2 linked regions of the Rhodobium gokarnense genome follow. The protein of the gene in region 2 interacts with the protein of the main gene of each other region in a pairwise test. Links are inferred from orthologs where the notes say so. Each region holds a gene or a part of one and is shown on either strand. Other genes may lie near its edges. The genes, in order: rho and hfq.

Region 1 (5,982 bases), on a different replicon or contig from region 2:
CCGGCGCATGTTCCAATTCCACCAGCACCCGGTCGAGGGCGCGGTCGGAGCGGATCATCGGATAAACGTGCTCCACGGGCTGGGTTTCGCGGTACTGCACGCCGGCGGCGCGGGCCACCGTCATCAGCGTCTCGCCCGTGGAATCGGACACCAGGTGGAGATGGAAGTAGTCGAGATTGTTGCGCACGCCTTCATCCCCAGCGCTGTGAACAAAATCCGGAAAACCGCGTGACGGGCGCGGCGGGTGGAGCGGCGGGCGGGACAGCCCGTCGGGTTTTCAACAAAACCGCTCGCGGGAAAAAGGACAAGCCCGCAGCGGTGAAAAGCGGGGATCGGGGACCGGCTTTCCCCGGCCGTCAACCCGGAGTTTTCCGAAATAGCGCCGCCATCCCTTTGAATGCCATATGGCACGCGGTCCTGTCCCCGAACTTAACAGGCTCCGGGGTTTTGCGACCCTATGGCGCAAGGCGTCCCCGGAAAAAACTGTATCGTATGTGGATGATGCTTTATCCCGATAATCCACGCGCAAACAACAAAATCAGTCTGGATTCTAGACTCTATTAGAGGATCGCCGTGGATTATCGCAGTCAGGAAAACACCCGCACCGAGCGCCGGATCGTCCAGGCTCTGGATGGCAGGACACTGTCGCCGCCACCCATCTGGATGATGCGCCAGGCCGGACGCTATCTCTCCGAATACAAGGCGACGCGGGCCGAGGCCGGCAGCTTCCTCGATCTTTGCTACAACCCGGAGCTGGCTTGTGAAGTGACGCTGCAGCCGATCCGGCGTTACGGCTTCGATGCGGCGATCCTGTTCTCCGACATTCTCGTCATTCCCGATGCGCTCGGTCAGCCTGTGCGCTTTGAAGAGGGGATCGGTCCGATCCTGGAGCCGATCGGCCTTGAGGCGGCGGCAAAGCTCGACCCGGGCGTGGTGACGGAAAAGCTGGCACCGGTGCTCGATGCCGTCGGGCTCATTCGCGCCAACCTGCCGTCGGAGACGACGCTTCTGGGCTTTTGCGGCGCGCCCTGGACGGTTGCCACCTATATGGTCGCCGGCCGCGGCTCGTCCGACCAGGCACCGACGCGGCGAATCGCCTTTTCCGATAGCGCCGGCTTCGACCGGCTGATCGACCGGCTGGTGGAAGCCTCGATCCGCTATCTCGTTGCCCAGTTCGAGCGCGGGGCCGATGCGGTTCAGGTCTTCGACAGTTGGGCCGGGGCGCTCGACGAGGAAGGGTTCGAGCGCTGGGCGGTGGAGCCGATGCGGCGTATTGTCGCCGGCGTGCGGGCGGAAGTGCCGGGTGCCCGGATCATCGGCTTTCCGAAGGGCGTCGGCATGTTCCTGGAGCGCTATGTGGATGTGACCGGCGTCAACGCGGTCGGCCTCGACTGGTCGGTGCCGCTCGATTTCGCCAAGAACCTGCAGAAGACCTGTGCGGTGCAGGGCAATCTCGATCCGATGCGGCTGGTTGCCGGCGGCGAGGCGCTGAAATCCGGTATCCGCCGGGTGGTGGATGCGCTCGGCTCGGGACCCTTCATCTTCAATCTCGGGCACGGGGTGACGCCGGACACGCCGGTGGAGAATGTTGCGGAAATGGTCGCGCTGGTGCGCGGCGAGGCGGTTTGACCAGAGGACATTGACAACCTTCGCCCCGGACCGGGCGGAGGAAATGGACAAAATGGCTTTTCCGGCGGCTCGGCGAGCCGCGGTCGGTGTCCGTACCAATTGAGCAAAAGGGGCGTTCGACGGTGTTCGACGATCTTTATTCCTGGCAGAAGACACTGCACATCATTTCGATCATTGCCTGGATGGCGGCGTTGTTTTACCTGCCTCGGCTTTATGTTTATCACACCATGGTGCCCGTTGGCTCCGATCAGTCCGAACTCTTCAAGGTAATGGAGCGGAAGCTTCTTCGGATGATCGGCAATCCGGCGATGATTTCAAGCTGGATATTCGGCTTGTGGATCGCGTGGGATATGGATTACTATTTCGATGTCTGGTTTATTCTTAAGTTTATCTTTGTCGCGCTGTTGACCTGGTACCATATGTGGCTCGGAAAGCTCAGAAAGGCCTTCGCGGCCGATGCCAACGAGCATTCCGAACGTTTTTACCGGATGATCAATGAAATCCCGACCTTGATCATGATCGTTGCGGTAATCCTCGTCATCTTCAAGCCGTTCTGAAACTTCAGGCCGTTCCGGTCGCTCCGGGTCGAGAAGCGGCCCGGATGCACCCATTGGTTATATTACCACGGGTCTTGTCGGCTTCGGCCGAAGCGACTATGTTCCCAATAACCTCTCTGAAAGACAGGCGGGCGCCCGGGCTATATGCGACGAGGCGCCGAGGTTCGGCGAGCGATCGAACCTAAGATCTGTCGAATTTTCCCAAACCCTCAAAAGCAAGCGACGTCTTCAACCGTCGCGGTCCCAAGGAATCTCAACCCCATGCGGGAAATCAAACTTCAGGAATTGAAGGCGAAGACGCCGACCGATCTGGCTGCCTTCGGCGAAGAGCTCGAAGTCGAAAATGTCAGCACCATGCGCCGCCAGGAGCAGATGTTCGCGATCTTGAAGCAGCTCGCGGCGAATGACGTGGAGATCATCGGCGAAGGCGTCGTGGAAGTGCTGCAGGACGGCTTCGGCTTCCTGCGCTCGCCGGACGCCAACTATTTGCCCGGTCCGGACGATATCTATGTGTCGCCGTCGCAGATCCGGCGGTTCTCATTGAAGACCGGCGATACGGTCGAAGGCCAGATCCGCAGCCCGAAGGAGGGCGAACGCTATTTCGCGCTCCTCAAGGTCAACACGATAAATTTCGAGGATCCGGACAAGACCCGCCACAAGGTCCATTTCGACAATCTGACGCCGCTCTATCCGGACGAGCGGTTCCACATGGAAACGGAAGATCCGACGCGCAAGGACAAGTCGGCGCGGGTGATCGACCTGACCTCGCCGCTCGGCAAGGGCCAGCGCGGACTGATCGTGGCACCGCCGCGCACCGGTAAGACGGTGCTTCTCCAGAACATCGCCCACTCCATCACCAGCAACCACCCGGAATGCTACGTCATCGTCCTTCTGATCGACGAGCGGCCGGAAGAAGTCACCGACATGCAGCGCTCCGTTCGCGGCGAGGTCATTTCCTCGACCTTCGACGAGCCGGCGGCGCGGCACGTGCAGGTGGCCGAGATGGTGATCGAAAAGGCCAAGCGCCTGGTCGAACATGGCCGCGACGTGGTGATTCTTCTCGACTCCATTACCCGGCTCGGGCGCGCCTACAACACCGTCGTGCCGTCCTCCGGCAAGGTGCTGACCGGCGGTGTCGATGCCAACGCCCTGCAGCGGCCGAAGCGGTTCTTCGGCGCGGCGCGTAATATCGAGGAAGGCGGCTCGCTGACGATCATCGCGACGGCCCTCATCGATACCGGCAGCCGCATGGACGAGGTGATCTTCGAGGAGTTCAAGGGCACGGGTAACTCCGAAATCATCCTCGACCGCAAGGTGGCGGACAAACGCGTGTTCCCGGCGATCGACATCCAGCGCTCCGGCACCCGCAAGGAAGAGCTGCTGGTCGATCCCAAGCAGCTCAAGAAGATGTACGTGCTGCGCCGCATCCTCAATCCGATGGGCACGGTCGACGCCATCGAGTTCCTGCTCGACAAGCTGAAGCAGACGAAGAACAACGACGAGTTCTTCGACTCCATGAACACCTAAAGCGCCAAATCCGGGTCGCGCGGCATGTATGTCCTGAAACCGGGCATCAAGCGCGATCCGGAACGCCGCTGGGCCCTTCCCGACCGGATATTCTTCGGCTTTGGCGCCTGCCATATCCTGGCGGGCGTTTTTCTGCGCCGTTCGCCGCTGGCGGGTTTTTACGGTGAGCGCGTTGTGCCCGACGAGGGCTTTTCCGGAAACCATATTTTTGTCACGGACGGGACGGTTGCCTTCGACTTCCACGGCTATGTGCTGCGCGAGCGTCTTGTTGCTCATCACTGCAATTGCTGGCGCCGGCAGCAGGCGGGATGGCACGGCCGCATGGAGCGCGTCGATTTCGATCTCCTCGACACGGCCGACCTGAACCGGCGCAAGATGCTCGGGCCGGACCAGTATTTCGGCGACGCCGTTGCGCGAGCCGAACGTTTCCTCGCGCGAGTCGACCACGCCAAGAGGTATGAAAAAGCGGCCGGCTCGGGCGGTTGCGACGCCTAATGTTTCACGTGAATCGTTTTCAGAAGAGCATCCGGATCCGTCACTGGCGGACCGCAGCGGTCGTCGTGGCAGACATAGGCGGTCTCCTTGTCGTCGATCGGCGTCTTGCCGGCGGCCGGGTGCGAGGGCGGCAGGGATGCAGTCGATTCGGTGACGAAAGGAACGACGTTGAGATGGTCGCAGCGGCGGACGGCCTCGACCATCGGCGAGACCTCGCCTGGCATTCCGCCGACGATGACGACGGAAACCGGATCGAGCCGGAAGTCAAAGGCATTCAACAGTGCCGCCGTCATGAAGACGTTCTTGGCGATGTCCTCGGCAAAGATGGAGAGGATGCCGTCCGCACGCTGGCGGTAGATATCGTTGCCGGTCAGAGTCCAGAGTTTTACCAGGGCCTTGGCGGCGACTGCATTGGCGTTGGGCGTTGCCTCGTCGGCCGATGATTTCGGCCTGAGGATCAGGTCGTCGGCGTCGTCGGCCGTGAGGAAATAGCCACCGGCATCCCTGTCCGCATAATGCTGTTCCAGGTTCTCCGCGCGGGCGACGGCATCCTGGAGATAGGCGTCTTCGCCGGTTGCCTCGTAAAGAGTGAGGGCGGCCTCGCAGATTGCCGCGTGGTCGGAGGCAAGGCCCGGATAGACGAGTTTCCCGGCGCACCAGCTATGGCCAAGGCGACCGTCCTTCACCATCGATTCGGAGATGAAACGGTAGGCGGACATCGCCCGTTCCAGCCAGACCGGTTCGTCGAAGACGGTGGCGGCGCGGGCAAGGGCGGAGATGGCAAGGCCGTTCCAGTCGGCAAGCACCTTGTCGTCGCGGGCCGGGGGGATGCGGCCTGCGCGATCTTCGAACAGCCGCTGGCGAAGGATCGTCAGCCGCTCGTCCGTTTCCGCATCGTCGGTGCCGGGTGTGTTCAGCCGGTTGAGGACGACCTTTCCTTCCCAGTTGCCGCCGGGCATGGCGTCGTAAAGGTCGCAGAAAAAGCCGCCGTCGTCCTCGCCGAGGAGGGTCAGGATTTCGCCCCGGGTCCAGACATAGAACCGGCCCTCCTCGCCTTCGGAATCCGCATCGAAGCTGGCGGCGAACGCTCCGCAGTCGAGTGTCATCTCCCGTTGCATCCACGCGACGGTTTCCGTGATGCGGCGGCGGAAGAGGTCGTCGCCGGTCTCAAGCCAGGCGGACGTCATCAGCGAGACGAGCTGGGCATTGTCGTAGAGCATCTTTTCGAAATGGGGGACAAGCCAGCGGTCGTCGACGGAGTAGCGGGCGAAACCGCCGCCGAGATGATCGTAGATGCCGCCCTGGGCGATCCGGCGCAGCGCCAGGAGGACGGCATCGCGCATTTCCATGTTTCCCGTGCGCCGATAGGCCCGCCAGAGAAGCTCGAAGACGGAGGCGTTGGGGAATTTCGGCGCGCCCTTGGTGCCGCCATTGACCGGGTCCATGACGCCGAGAAGGCCCTCGGCGGCCTTGTCGAGGACGCCCGGATGAAGGCTCGAGCCTGTTTCTGTGCGTGCGGAAATGTGGGCGACGATGGCGCTCTGGTTGGCTTCCACCTTGTCCGGTTCGTCGCGGACGATGCGCGCGATCTCTTCCAGCACAGTGACGAAGCCCGGCCGGCCGAAGCGCGCCGTCTTCGGAAAATAGGTGCCGCCCCAGAACGGCTCCCCCTTCGGCGTCAGGAACATGGTCAGTGGCCAGCCGCCCTGTTCGCCGAGCGCATGGAGCGCGGCCATATAGATCTGGTCGACGTCCGGCCGCTCCTCCCGATCGA
Region 2 (5,824 bases):
ATCGCAAAATGATCAGGATCTTCTCTGCCACTGTACTCGCCTTGGCGGTGTTGACGGGCCCTTCGCTGGCCGCCGGCGACCGTTTCTGCCATCAATACGCCTCAACCACCGCCGATGTCGCCCAGGACGCCATCAACAAGAACCCCGCCTGCCTCAATCCGAGCAAGGGCGTGCACGGCGTTTATCAGGCGCACTACGACTGGTGCCGCAAGACCCCGCGCAAGACGGTCGAAGGCGCAGCCGACAACATCCGGCGGCTGGCGCGCCAGTGTACCCGCCAGGCGGGCGGGCCGAACGGTCGGACGAATCCCCAGTTCTGCCAAAAATATGCGACCAATGCCGCCCGGGTGTCGCAAAACGCCATCGACCGCAATCCGAACTGTCTCGATCCCAGCCGGGGCGTTCACGGCTATTACCAGGGACATTACGACTGGTGCCTGAAGAATACGCGCGGCACCGTGCAAGGCGCGGCCAAAAACATCCGGCGGCTGGCGCGCCAGTGCAGCCGTTGACGGCCTGGAGCCTCGGGCGAGCATGGAATCGCGCCGAATGCTATAACCAACTGTTTTAACGAATAGAATTTTCGAGGACCGGTCTTTGTTTTTGGGGAAACCGGTCTGGAATCGGAGCGCTGAAAAGACCGGAGGGCGGCCTCGGCTGCCCTCCTTTTTCGTGAAAATGACCGGGCGGGCGCCCTCGCCGCCGTCGCGGCGTGCCGGTGACCGCGCGCCGCCGCCCATGCTAGGCTACGACCCGCGACTCTTTTCGTTGCACCCCTTCCGTCCGACAAAAATCCGGAGCCTTTGCCATGGAGCCCTCGCGGGACATTTCACGCCTTCTGGAAATCATGGCGGCGCTGAGGACGCCGGGCACCGGATGTCCCTGGGACCTGGAGCAGGATTTCTCCACCATCGCCCCCTACACCATCGAGGAAGCCTATGAGGTGGCCGACGCGATCGATCGCGGCGACCGCGGCGATCTTTGCGACGAGCTTGGCGACCTGCTCCTCCAGGTGGTCTTCCATGCGCGCATGGCGGAGGAAGAAAAGAGCTTTGATTTCAGCGATGTGGTGCTGGCGGTGAACCGCAAGATGGTGCGCCGGCACCCGCATGTCTTCGGCGATGCGGAGGCGCGCACCTCCGGCATGTCGAAGGCCCAGTGGGAGGCGATCAAGGCGGTCGAAAAACGCGAAAAGGCCGAGCGTCACGGCGATGCGGCAACGCGCAGCATCCTCGATGACGTGACCGTCGCCCTGCCCGCGCTCACCCGCGCCGTCAAGCTGCAGCAGCGCGCCGGCCGCGTCGGCTTCGACTGGAACGACGTCCGGGCCGTCATCGCCAAGCTGCACGAGGAACTGGGCGAGCTGGAAGCGGAAATGGCAGCAAGCGAGCCCGTCCAGGAGCGCATCGAGGAGGAAGTCGGCGACCTCCTCTTCGTCGTCGCGAATCTCGCCCGGCACCTGGACGTCGATCCGGAAAAGGCGCTGAGGGGCACGAACGACAAGTTCCGCGACCGGTTCCGGCACATCGAGGCCGGCCTGAAGGACGCGGGAAAAACGCCCGAGGACGCCACGTTAGAGGAGATGGAAGCGCTCTGGCAAGCGGCCAAGAAGCCTAAGAACGCATAGAACATAACGCGTTAGAAAACAGAGTTATAAAAACAACACTTAAAGTGATTGTTCGGCTTCCTGCGTGCGCATGCGGCCGTCGACGTAGGCGGCGCAGCGCCGGCGCACCTCGTCGGCGTATTTCGGCGGAATGCGGATGGTGAGGTGGATGCCCTCCTCGCCGTCGTCGCGCTCCAGGACCTCGCAACTGCGATAGAGCCAGGCGAGCAGCGCACCGTCGCTCGGCGGCAGGGTCAGCCGCAGCACCTGGCGGTTTGCGGTCAGCCGCCGCGCGATCTCGGCCAGCAGCGGCTCGATGCCCTCGCCGGTGAGTGCGGACACGGGGTAAGGACCGCCCTCCTCCGCCCGGTCCAGCATCCGCTGGCGCTGGTCGGGTGCCAGAAGGTCGATCTTGTTCCAGACCTCGATGACGTGGCTGGTGTCCCGGGCGTCGATGCCGAGCGCATCGAGGGTGTCGGCGACGTCGGTCGCCTGGGCCTCGGTCTCCGGATGGCTGATGTCGCGGATATGCAGCACGATGTCGGCCGAGATGACCTCTTCCAGCGTTGCCCGGAAGGCGGCGACGAGATGCGTCGGCAGGTCGGAGATGAAGCCGACGGTGTCGGACAGCACCACCTCCATGCCGCCGGGAAGCTCGACGCGCCTCAGGGTCGGGTCGAGGGTCGCGAACAAAAGGTCCTCGGCCATGACCGAGGCATCGGTCAGCCGGTTGAAGAGGGTCGACTTGCCGGCATTGGTGTAGCCGACCAGCGCGACGACGGGCCGCGGCACCTTCTTGCGCGCCTTGCGGTGCAGGCCGCGGGTGCGCTTGACCTGCTGCAGGTCCTTTTCCAGCCGGGTGATGCGTTCCTGGATCAGCCGCCGGTCGGCCTCGATCTGGGTCTCGCCGGGGCCACCAAGGAAGCCGAAGCCGCCGCGCTGGCGCTCCAGGTGGGTCCAGGAGCGTACGAGCCGGCTCTTCTGGTAATTGAGATGCGCCAGCTCGACCTGGAGGCGGCCTTCCTTGGTCCGCGCCCGCTCGCCGAAGATTTCGAGAATCAGGCCGGTGCGGTCGAGGATCTTGGCGTTCCAGGCCTTTTCCAGATTGCGCTGCTGGATCGGCGAAAGGGCGTGGTCGACGATGACGAGGCCGATGTCGTCCATGCGCACGGCAAGGCCGATCTCCTCCACCTTGCCGGAGCCGAACAGGGTTGCCGGTTTCGGCTCGGCGACGCGCACGACCGAGGCGCCGATTACGTCGAGCGCGATCGCCTCGGAAAGGCCCACGGTCTCGGCCAGCCGGCCCTCGGGCGAACGCTCCGTCAGAGCGGCCTCGCCGCGTCCCGGGGCGCCCTTGCGATGGGTCAGCTCCGGTTCGAGCACGAGCGCGCGCACGGGATCTCTCGCCACCTGCTCACCAGCCGGTGGAGTCTCGGCCCCGCCCTGCCCGTCTTGCGGCTTCAATCAGTCAGCGGCCTTTTCGCCCGTTTCCTCGCCCGGTTCAAAAAGCTGAACGGGCTGATTCGGCATGATCGTCGAAATAGCGTGCTTGTAGACGAGCTGGGAATGCCCGTCTCGCCTCAACAGGACACAGAAATTGTCGAACCAGGTAACCACCCCTTGCAACTTCACGCCGTTGACCAGGAAGATGGTCAGGGGGATCTTGTTCTTGCGTACATTGTTCAGGAAGGTGTCCTGGAGATTCTGTCCGCGGTCCGCCATTGTTGTTATTGCCTTTTGTCTTTCTTCGGACGTTGCGTCCGTTCTCTGTCGTTCTGCCGCCGGAAGCCATGCCGACGAACAATATTGCCGCAAGCGGGCATCGGTCACCTGCGAGCATAGCAAATCATAGGCGACGCATCGCTGGAATGAAACTACGATTATTTTATGAAATGCAAACGCAAATGCCGCATAAATTCAAGCTACACGCGCAGGTTTTCCGTCCGCAGCCCGATTTGCCGCAGTTTTACAGCCATTCCCGTCACCTGCGCAACCAGATGAGACCGTTTACCGCGCCCAGGAGCGCGAGCATTTCCAGGCGCCCGGCGATCATGGTCAGGCACAGGGCGAGCTTGGCGATGACGCCGAACTCCTCAAAGAGCTGCCAGTGGCGCACGCCGGTCTGCCACTGGCTCTCATAGACCGGGCCGATATTGGAAAAGGTCGCGGCCGTCGCCAGGAGCGCGTTCTCGTAGTCGATGGCCTCGCCGGCGACGACGAGGGTGATGATGCCGAGGACCATGACCGTGACCACGAAATGGCTCCAGATCGCCTTCATGAGCTGCATGTCGTAGGGCTGGCTGCCGAATTTCGCCGGCCGGATGCCGTGCGGATAGAGCAGCCGCGTCAGCTCGCGGGCCGACTGGGTGGCCATGGCGCCGAACCGGTAGGCCTTGATGCCGCCGGCGGTGGAAAAGGCGCTGCCGCCGATGAAGATGACCATCAGCACCAGCGGCAACGGCAACAGCGCGAGGCCGCCGGTGCGGGTCTCGTAGCCGGTCGTCGAGATCATCGAGGCGGCCGTCACCAGCCCCTCGCGCAGGGCCGACAGCGGCGACAGCACGCTCGCCGAGCCGGCGGCCTGAAACAGCACCGCGGCCGTCAGCACGCCGAGGACGAGGATTCCGGCGATCAGGATATAGCTCTCCCGGTGCTCCTTCAGGAGCTGGAAGCGGCGCTGCAGCACCATACGGTGCCACAGGATGCTGGTCGCTCCGATGACCATGAAAACGGCGAGCCAGACTTCCAGCGCCGGCAGACCATAGACCGACAGGTCGCCGTCGCGCGGCATGAAGCCGCCGGTTGAGACGGTGGAAAAGGTCAGGCAGAAGGCGTCGAAGGCCGGCGCGCCGATGACGAAGAGGCCGACGAAGCAGATGAAGGTGGCGGCGCCATAGGCCGTTGCGGTGTCCAGAACGATCTGGGTGGCGCGGCTGATGTCGGTGCGCTCACTGGTCTCCAGCAGGCGGATCTGGCGGCCCGGAAGCCCGCCGACCCCGGCCGGCGCGAGAATCAGCACGATGGACAGAAGCGTCAGGAAGCCGCCGATCCATTGCAGCTCGGCGCGCCAGAAGATGACCGCGCGCGGCAGCGGATCGAGCGTCTTGAAGACCGTGGCGCCGGTCGTCGTCAGTCCCGAGACCGTCTCGAAATAGGCATCGATCGGAGCCAGCCCGGTGATCAGCACCACCGGGATCGCGGCGATCGCCGGCACCAGGGCCCAGACCATGATGAGGAGGATATAGCCGTTCTTGTGGACCAGCCGGCGCTCGCGCCCGGTAAGCGCGATGGCCGCGGAGACGGAGACGACGGAGGTGAGCGCGGCGGTCAGGCCGAAATCGACGAGTGCGACCGTCTCGCCATAGCTGGCGGCGACGGCCACCGGCAGGAGCAGCGCCACGGCGATGCCGGTGAGGACGAGCGCGAAATGATAGAGGATACCGCTCATGAACCGGCCATGCCCGGATCCTAGAAGAACTCGAGGCTGACGCGGAACATGCGCTCGACCTGGCGCACCCGGCCGCCGACGGTGAAGATGACGACCCGGTCGTTGGCGAGGATCTGGGTGTCGCCGCGCGGGATGATGACGTTGCCGGCGCGGTAGATGGCGCCGATGCGGATGCCGTCGGGAACGTCGAGTTCGCGCAAGGGTTTGCCGACCAGCGGCGAGGTCTCCAGCGCCTCGGCCTCGATCACCTCGGCGCTGCCGTTCTGCAGCGAGTGGACGCCGCGGATGCGGCCGCGGCGGACGTGGCGCAGCACCTTGGAGACGGTGACGGCGCGCGGATTGATGTGGGCGTCGATGCCGAGGGCGCGGGCAAAGGCGTGGTAGCTGGTGTTGTTGATGAGGCAGAGATTGCGCCGGCAGCCGAGCTTCTTGGCCATGACGCTGGTCAGGATGTTGGCCTCGTCGTCATTGGTCAGCGCGATCATGGTGTCGGCGTGGCGCACGTCCGCTTCGGTGAGGATCGCCTGGTCGAGGGCGCTGCCGTGCAGGATCACCGTGCGCTTCAGGCCGTCGGCGATGTCGATGGCGCGCTCGCGCGAGGCCTCGATGATCTTGACCTTGGAGCCGGCGTGGCGCTGTTCCAGGGCCTTGGCGACGTAGAGCCCGATATTGCCGCCGCCGGCGACCACCACCCGGTTCGCCTCCGGTTCCTCGTGGCCGAAGATGCCGAGTGTCCGCGCCACCTGCTCGCGGCGCGCGGCGACATAGAC

The links.
Region 1: the proteins of hfq (region 2) and rho interact in binary tests that used the Escherichia coli proteins (3 or more experiments, as listed by UniProt). The link is inferred for Rhodobium gokarnense from one-to-one orthologs.

Annotation. Positions count from the first base shown.
Region 1 is NZ_JAOQNS010000008.1:155,753-161,734, reverse strand. Bases 1,639-4,580 are described here. They hold rho (transcription termination factor Rho), read left to right. Parts: upstream 1,639-2,447; coding sequence 2,448-3,713; downstream 3,714-4,580. Other genes in these bases: M2319_RS14975 (thioredoxin domain-containing protein), read right to left, coding at 4,205-4,580; M2319_RS14980 (hypothetical protein), read left to right, coding at 3,738-4,208; M2319_RS14990 (CopD family protein), read left to right, coding at 1,812-2,186. Also shown: M2319_RS15000 (pyruvate, water dikinase regulatory protein), read right to left, coding at 1-187; hemE (uroporphyrinogen decarboxylase), read left to right, coding at 574-1,629; more of M2319_RS14975, read right to left, coding at 4,581-5,982. UniProt on the Escherichia coli protein: Facilitates transcription termination by a mechanism that involves Rho binding to the nascent RNA, activation of Rho's RNA-dependent ATPase activity, and release of the mRNA from the DNA template.
Region 2 is NZ_JAOQNS010000004.1:409,168-414,991, forward strand. What follows is about bases 1,700-4,483. They hold hfq (RNA chaperone Hfq), read right to left. Parts: upstream 3,329-4,483; coding sequence 3,071-3,328; downstream 1,700-3,070. Other genes in these bases: hflX (GTPase HflX), read right to left, coding at 1,700-3,016; M2319_RS09555 (TrkH family potassium uptake protein), read right to left, coding at 3,588-4,483. In the rest of the region: M2319_RS09535 (hypothetical protein), read left to right, coding at 9-512; mazG (nucleoside triphosphate pyrophosphohydrolase), read left to right, coding at 809-1,627; more of hflX, read right to left, coding at 1,667-1,699; more of M2319_RS09555, read right to left, coding at 4,484-5,054; Trk system potassium transporter TrkA, read right to left, coding at 5,075-5,824. UniProt on the Escherichia coli protein: RNA chaperone that binds small regulatory RNA (sRNAs) and mRNAs to facilitate mRNA translational regulation in response to envelope stress, environmental stress and changes in metabolite concentrations.